Linked DNA regions of Chryseolinea soli. Each later gene encodes a partner of the first gene's protein in a complex. Links are inferred from orthologs where the notes say so. Each region holds a gene or a part of one and is shown on either strand. Other genes may lie near its edges.

The links.
Region 2: the proteins of mnmG (region 1) and mnmE are in contact, whole or in part, in a solved structure (PDB 9HIP), measured with the Escherichia coli proteins. The link is inferred for Chryseolinea soli from one-to-one orthologs.

The regions. Positions count from the first base shown.
Region 1 is NZ_CP032382.1:1,981,522-1,984,783, reverse strand. Bases 136-3,068 are described here. They hold mnmG (tRNA uridine-5-carboxymethylaminomethyl(34) synthesis enzyme MnmG), read right to left. Parts: upstream 2,567-3,068; coding sequence 704-2,566; downstream 136-703. Other genes in these bases: ybeY (rRNA maturation RNase YbeY), read right to left, coding at 2,699-3,068; D4L85_RS08580 (methyltransferase domain-containing protein), read right to left, coding at 136-707. Also shown: more of D4L85_RS08580, read right to left, coding at 1-135; more of ybeY, read right to left, coding at 3,069-3,121; D4L85_RS08565 (ATP-binding protein), read right to left, coding at 3,122-3,262. UniProt on the Escherichia coli protein: NAD-binding protein involved in the addition of a carboxymethylaminomethyl (cmnm) group at the wobble position (U34) of certain tRNAs, forming tRNA-cmnm(5)s(2)U34.
Region 2 is NZ_CP032382.1:5,949,144-5,952,384, reverse strand. The notes cover bases 206-3,117. They hold mnmE (tRNA uridine-5-carboxymethylaminomethyl(34) synthesis GTPase MnmE), read left to right. Parts: upstream 206-933; coding sequence 934-2,301; downstream 2,302-3,117. Other genes in these bases: D4L85_RS24965 (GNAT family N-acetyltransferase), read right to left, coding at 2,476-2,997; D4L85_RS24975 (Nramp family divalent metal transporter), read left to right, coding at 206-886. Also shown: more of D4L85_RS24975, read left to right, coding at 1-205. UniProt on the Escherichia coli protein: Exhibits a very high intrinsic GTPase hydrolysis rate. Involved in the addition of a carboxymethylaminomethyl (cmnm) group at the wobble position (U34) of certain tRNAs, forming tRNA-cmnm(5)s(2)U34.

The DNA.
Region 1 (3,262 bases):
AGTTTAAGGTGGTTGTTCGCCAACAAGGTCTTCATGGTTTCTTGGGTGAAATGCCAGAGATGCCGGGGAACATCATAGCCAGCCCAATATTGTCCATAGTGACTTCCGTCCCAGGCAGCATGATTGGGAACTGCGATTAGCAGAGTGCCGTTCGGGCTGAGCTTGTTTTTTAATTGCTGAAGCGTATTGTTCAGATCCTCGATGTGCTCAAGCACGTGCCATAAGGTGATGGTATTGAATTCCTTTGTTTCCACATCCTTCAACGACGCAGCGATTTTTTTGTGAGTCTGATCACTTGCCAACTGCCTGGCCTTTTCCGAAGGCTCGACGCCAGTTACGGCCCAGCCATTTTCTTTGCAGGCTTTCAGGAAGTCGCCGGTGCCACAGCCGTAGTCGAGAATTGTTTTGTCTAGGTTCCCGGTGTATTTCCGGATCAGATCCAGCTTCCATTTCAATGTGAAGCTTCTGGCCACGACATAGATCTTGTCGATCAGGCCTGTCGCCTTTTTTGAGTGAGAGATGTAATCGTCGGAAAGGTAATAGTCTCCCAACCGCTCAGGATCGGGAATGGGATTGGTGAAGACAAACCCACAGTTGTCGCATTTGACCAGGTCAAATGTTTCCCGTGAAACGGTGTAGTCTTTAGCGGTAATAAATTTTTGGAACGAGATACTTTGGCAGACGGGGCAGCGCTTCAATTCTTTCATTTACCCATATAGATTGTAAGTACAGAAACGTCGGCCGGAGAGACGCCGCTAATGCGCGATGCCTGCCCAACGGTTTCGGGTTTTATTCGCTTTAATTTCTCGCGGGCTTCCGATGACAAGGCTTTCACACGGTCATAATCGAAGTCGGTTCGGATCTTGAAGTTCTCAAGGTTGCCAAGCTTTTGTACCAGTTGTTCCTCCCGCTCGATATAACTATCGTATTTGATATTGATCTCGGCCTGCTCTTGTACTTCAATGGAGTATTTATTCAGAAGCTTTTCGAGATCGGCATTTATGCTTTTCAAGGAGGCAACGTCGATTTGTGGCCGTTTAAGCAGATGGCTTGCGGCGACTTTTTCCCGAATGGCCGAGGTTTGGAGTCCTTCCAATCCTTCGTTTATCATATCGGGCTCGAGCTTTGTCTTGTTGAGCTCATTAGTGAGAGCTTCCACGTCTCGTTTCTTGGCCAGAACCTTGTCGTTTCGTTCGTCGCTGGCAAGTCCAATGGAATGGCCAAGCTCCGTTAGCCGGATGTCGGCATTGTCCTGGCGGAGAAGGATACGATACTCAGCCCGGGATGTAAACATCCGATAGGGCTCCTGTGTACCCTTGCTAACAAGGTCATCTATCAATACGCCGATATAGGCATCGGATCGTTTCAATATGAAGGGGTCTTTTCCATGAACTTTCTGGTGAGCATTGATGCCTGCCATGAGCCCTTGACAGGCTGCCTCTTCATAGCCGGTGGTGCCGTTGATCTGTCCCGCGAAGTACAGGTTTTGAATCAGTTGGGTCTCCAGGCTCAGACTTAGCTGGGTGGGCGGAAAGAAATCGTATTCAATAGCATATCCTGGCCGGAACATCTTTGCCTTTTCAAAACCAGGGATGCGGGTAAGCGCTTTGTATTGGACATCTTCGGGTAGGGACGTGGAAAAGCCATTCACATAGATCTCCACCGTGTTCCATCCCTCAGGCTCAACGAAGATCTGATGACGGTCCCTTTCAGCGAACCGGTTTATCTTATCCTCAATGGAAGGACAATACCGGGGCCCCAAACCTTTGATTCGGCCCTGAAACATTGGCGATTTCTCAAACCCTTTTTGAAGTTCCTTGTGGACAGTGTCGTTGGTATAGGTGATCCAGCAACTGATTTGTTTTTGAAGGGGCTGAGTGTCGGAATAGGAGAACTTTCCGGGCGCTGCGTCCCCAGGCTGTTCTTCCATCTTGGAATAGTCGAGGCTTCTGCCGTCTACACGGGGAGGCGTGCCTGTTTTCATTCTTCCCGCTTCAAATCCCAGGGTAATGAGTTGTTCGGTCAATCCTGTGGCCGATTTTTCGGCTGTACGGCCTCCTCCGAAGTTCTTTTCCCCGATATGGATCTTTCCATTCAGGAAAGTGCCATTTGTGAGGACAACAGCCTTAGCCCGGATGTCCAGTCCAAGGGCAGTCTTCACTCCTACTGCTTTGCCGTTCTCCACCAGGATCTCTTTGACCATTTCCTGCCAGAAATCAAGATTCGGGGTTCGCTCCAGGGCCAGTCTCCACTCTTCGGAGAATCTCATCCGGTCGTTCTGAGTTCTGGGGCTCCACATAGCGGGACCCTTCGATCGATTCAGCATTCTGAACTGGATCATGGACTTATCGGACACAATCCCAGACATTCCCCCCAAGGCATCTATTTCTCTCACGATTTGACCCTTGGCCACCCCGCCCATAGCGGGGTTGCACGACATCTGGGCGATCGTATTCATATTCATGGTCACCAGTAGAGTCTTCGACCCCATACTGGCCGCGGCTGCTGCCGCTTCGCAGCCCGCATGGCCTGCCCCCACCACAATTACATCGTATTCCTGAAACATATGCGTGTTTTTAAAAAGGTTTCACGTGGAACCCGATACTTACCCACAAAATCCATCAACAATTCCACAATTTGTTTCACGTGGAACGCTACTTCACAAGCAATAAGGGCAAGATTAGGTTCCACGTGGAACTTACTTCCGCAAAGATAGATAAGCATCCTCTTTTTTGCGCATGGTGGCTTTCTTCTCGGTTCCCTTGTCGGAATAGCCAACCAAGTGAAGTACCCCATGAATAAGGACCCGGTGGAGCTCGTGATCAAATGTGGTCTTAAACTTTTGAGCGTTTTCTTGTACCCGGTCAATACTGATAAAGATGTCGCCGGAGATCTGACCTTTCACCTCACTGGTGTCGAAGGTCACGATATCGGTAAAGGTGTGGTGGTTGAGATACTGGATATTGATCTCGCGAAGGTGGTTGTCTGAGCAAAAGATAAAATTCAGCTCACCGAGCGTTCTCTTCTCTTTTGCTATTGCAGACTTGATCCAGGTTGATGTCTTCCGCGGATGCGGAATTTGGAATGTGACGTCCTCCTCAAAGAAACGGATGGACGACATTTAGGAATTCATGTAAAAGCTTAGCTCAACGATGCGGCCGTTTTCCTTGAAGTTCACTTCGTCAGAAAGGTGCTTCATCAAGAAGATGCCGCGGCCACCCAGTTTCTCCAGATTTTCAGGAGCGGTGGGATCGGGTAAGTT
Region 2 (3,241 bases), 4.0 Mb from region 1 along the record:
GCGCATCGCCCCCTGGCTGCGACGGCTCATCACGCGGTTGATCGCTATCGTCCCTGCCCTGCTCGTCATCATCATTTACGGCGAAGCGGAAACCGGGGCGTTGCTCATTTTCAGCCAGGTGATCCTGAGCTTGCAACTGGGCTTTGCCATCATCCCGCTCATCCATTTCAACAGCGATAAAAGCAAGATGGGCGTCTTCGTGATCAAGCCCTGGCTGAAAGTGGCCGCGTGGGTCATCGCCGCCGTCATTGTGGGATTGAACGTGAAGCTCGTCATCCAGGAAATTACGGGCTGGCTGGTCATGGCCGGCGACTCGGCGTGGATCATCTGGATCACGGCCGTGCCGGTTTGCGTGGCCGCTGCCGGTTTGCTCCTCTACATCACCCTGAAGCCTCTTATCGAACGGCGCGCCGCCGAACGCGATGCCCGCGGACCGCATGGCCAAGCCGTTACGCTGGATGTGAACCACGACCTGGTCTACAACCGCATTGCCATCACCCTTGACTTCAGCGACATCGACAGCCTGACCATCCGCAGTGCGCTGGCCCAGGGCGGCAAAAACGCGCGCTATGTGTTGCTGCACGTGGTGGAAACCGCCGGCGCCATGGTCTACGGCGCTGACATTGCCGACCATGAGTCGTATACCGATGCCGCCTCGCTGGAAAATTACCGGACACAACTGTTGGAGCGAGGCTACAGCGTAGAGGTCAAAGTGGGCTATGGAAACCCGCGCCGCTGCATCCCGGAAATGGTGACAGAGTTCCAGGCCGACCTGCTGGTGATGGGTGCCCACGGTCACAAGTTCTTCAAGGACCTGGTGTTTGGCACCACGGTGGATACGGTGCGGCACCGGGTGCATATTCCCGTGCTGATCGTGCGGGCCTGAGGAACGGAAAGACTTGCGGGGTCGTTGACAAGCCGTAACTTGCGCCCATGTCCGTGCACACCGAAGATACCATTGTAGCGTTGGCCACTGCTCCCGGCATTGCTGCCATTTCCGTGATCCGTTTGTCGGGGAAGGAGGCCATTGGCATTACTCAGAAATGTTTTAAGGGGAAAGACCTGCTTTCACAGGCCACCCATACCCTGCACTTTGGGACGTTGCACGACAATGGCAGGACTATTGACGAAGTGTTGGTGGCTTTGTTCCGCGAGCCAAATTCGTTTACCAAGGAGAATGCGGTGGAGATCTCGTGTCATGGATCGCCGTTCATCGTAAAAGAGATCATCAAAACGTTGCTGAAAAATGGAGCGCGTCTCGCCGAACCCGGTGAGTTTACAAAACGTGCATTCTTTCATGGTCGTTTCGATCTGGCACAAGCCGAAGCCGTTGCAGACCTGATCCATGCCGAAACGGATAACGCCCGCCAGGCGGCTCTCAACCAGATGCGCGGCGGGTTTTCGAAGGAGATTGACCGGCTTCGGGAGGAGCTGATTCATTTTGCTTCGCTCATTGAACTCGAGTTGGATTTTGGGGAGGAAGATGTGGAGTTTGCACAGCGCGATGATCTGAGAAATTTGATCACGCGCATCCGGTCCGTTTTGCGCGCCTTGATCGATTCGTTTGACCAGGGGAATGTGATCAAGAATGGCGTGCCCACGGTGATTGCCGGAAAACCAAATGCCGGCAAATCCACGTTGCTCAATACGTTGTTGAATGAAGAGAGAGCCATTGTGTCGGACATTCCCGGTACCACACGCGACGCCATTGAAGATGAGATCGTTTTGGGCGGTATCAACTTTCGTTTTATTGATACAGCCGGACTGCGCGAAACCAGCGACGTGATCGAGGCCATTGGCGTGGAACGTACGCGCGACCGGATGAAGAAGGCTTCGCTGATCATTTATCTCTTTGATCTTGCCAACACCACGCTAGAGGAAATCGATACGCAGCGCCGGGAGTTGGCTGCGCTGGGTATTCCGCACATCAACGTGGGCAACAAGTTGGATAAGGCTGATCCCCTATTGCTGGAAAAACTGAAGACGGAAGATTTTACATTCATCTCAGCAGCCGCACACACGAACGTGGGCGTGCTCAAGGAAAAGTTGTTGGCGAAAGTGCAGGTGCGGGAAGTGAAGACGGGAGATGTGATGGTGACCAACCTGCGGCATTATCAGAATCTGTTGCAGACGTATGACTCGCTGGGGCGTGTGCTGGATGGGATGAGCCAAGGGGTTACGGGGGATTTTTTGGCGATGGATATCCGGCAGTCGTTGCATTACCTGGGTGAGATCACGGGGGCGATTACGACGGATGATTTGTTGGATAATATTTTCAGTAAGTTTTGTATCGGAAAATGAATTTTGAAAGTCGTTCAGAATCAAGTCGATACAAAATCTGCGATGAAAGCCCCGCCATCGGCAAGGTGCAAAACGTTCACTTCGCCACAGCCTTCAATGTGCTTCGCTTCTCAATTGAAAGAACTTGCATGTATCCACTACTCTTCGATCATCAGGCTTCAAATTCCTCTGAACTTAACGAATCAAATTTGAGACATCATGCCACACATACCGGCAGGAAACGGCACTAGAACCGTCTTCAAGCTTTGTTTCAATATTTTCTACATGAATACCGCCTAGTCGTTCATAAAAAGATTTCGCCTTTTCATTTTTCTCAAAGACCCAGAGATACAATTTCGATGTGTTGCTGCTCAATAGTTGACGGGCGCATGTTTCGATCAACGATCTACCAATACCTAAACCATGATGGGAAGCGGCGACGTGCAGGTTGTCGAGCAAAGATCCAAAAACCGGATCGTCGTCTAAAAATAAGCAAGCAAAACCTACGAGCGCATGGTCGTGTATAGCGACCGTGACGCGTTGATTTTCAAGCGGAACGCTCATCCGTCGATGCCATAGCACCCATCGATTCCGCTCGACTTGGTTATTCAAAAAATATTTCGAAAAAATTCCACGATAGTGCTGCTGCCAACTGATGGTATGAAGGTTAGCAATAGCAGGATAATCATCGAAGATAGCCGGTCTCATTTCGAGCATCGTCTCAAGCAGTTATTTTTAGCTTTGGACAATTTATTTTGAGTGCGGCGCATTTTATAACGGTGATCGATCAACGACTGAATTATCCTTTAGAATTCTTCGCGAGGGTGCCCATTTCAAAAATCGCATTGGCGATCATTTACTTACATCACCGCTGTAAATGAAATGACCTTTAAAACCGATTTTTTCGACTTCTTTGTTTTCCCATGTGCACGTTATGGAGTCCCTCCTTAAGCAGATTAGC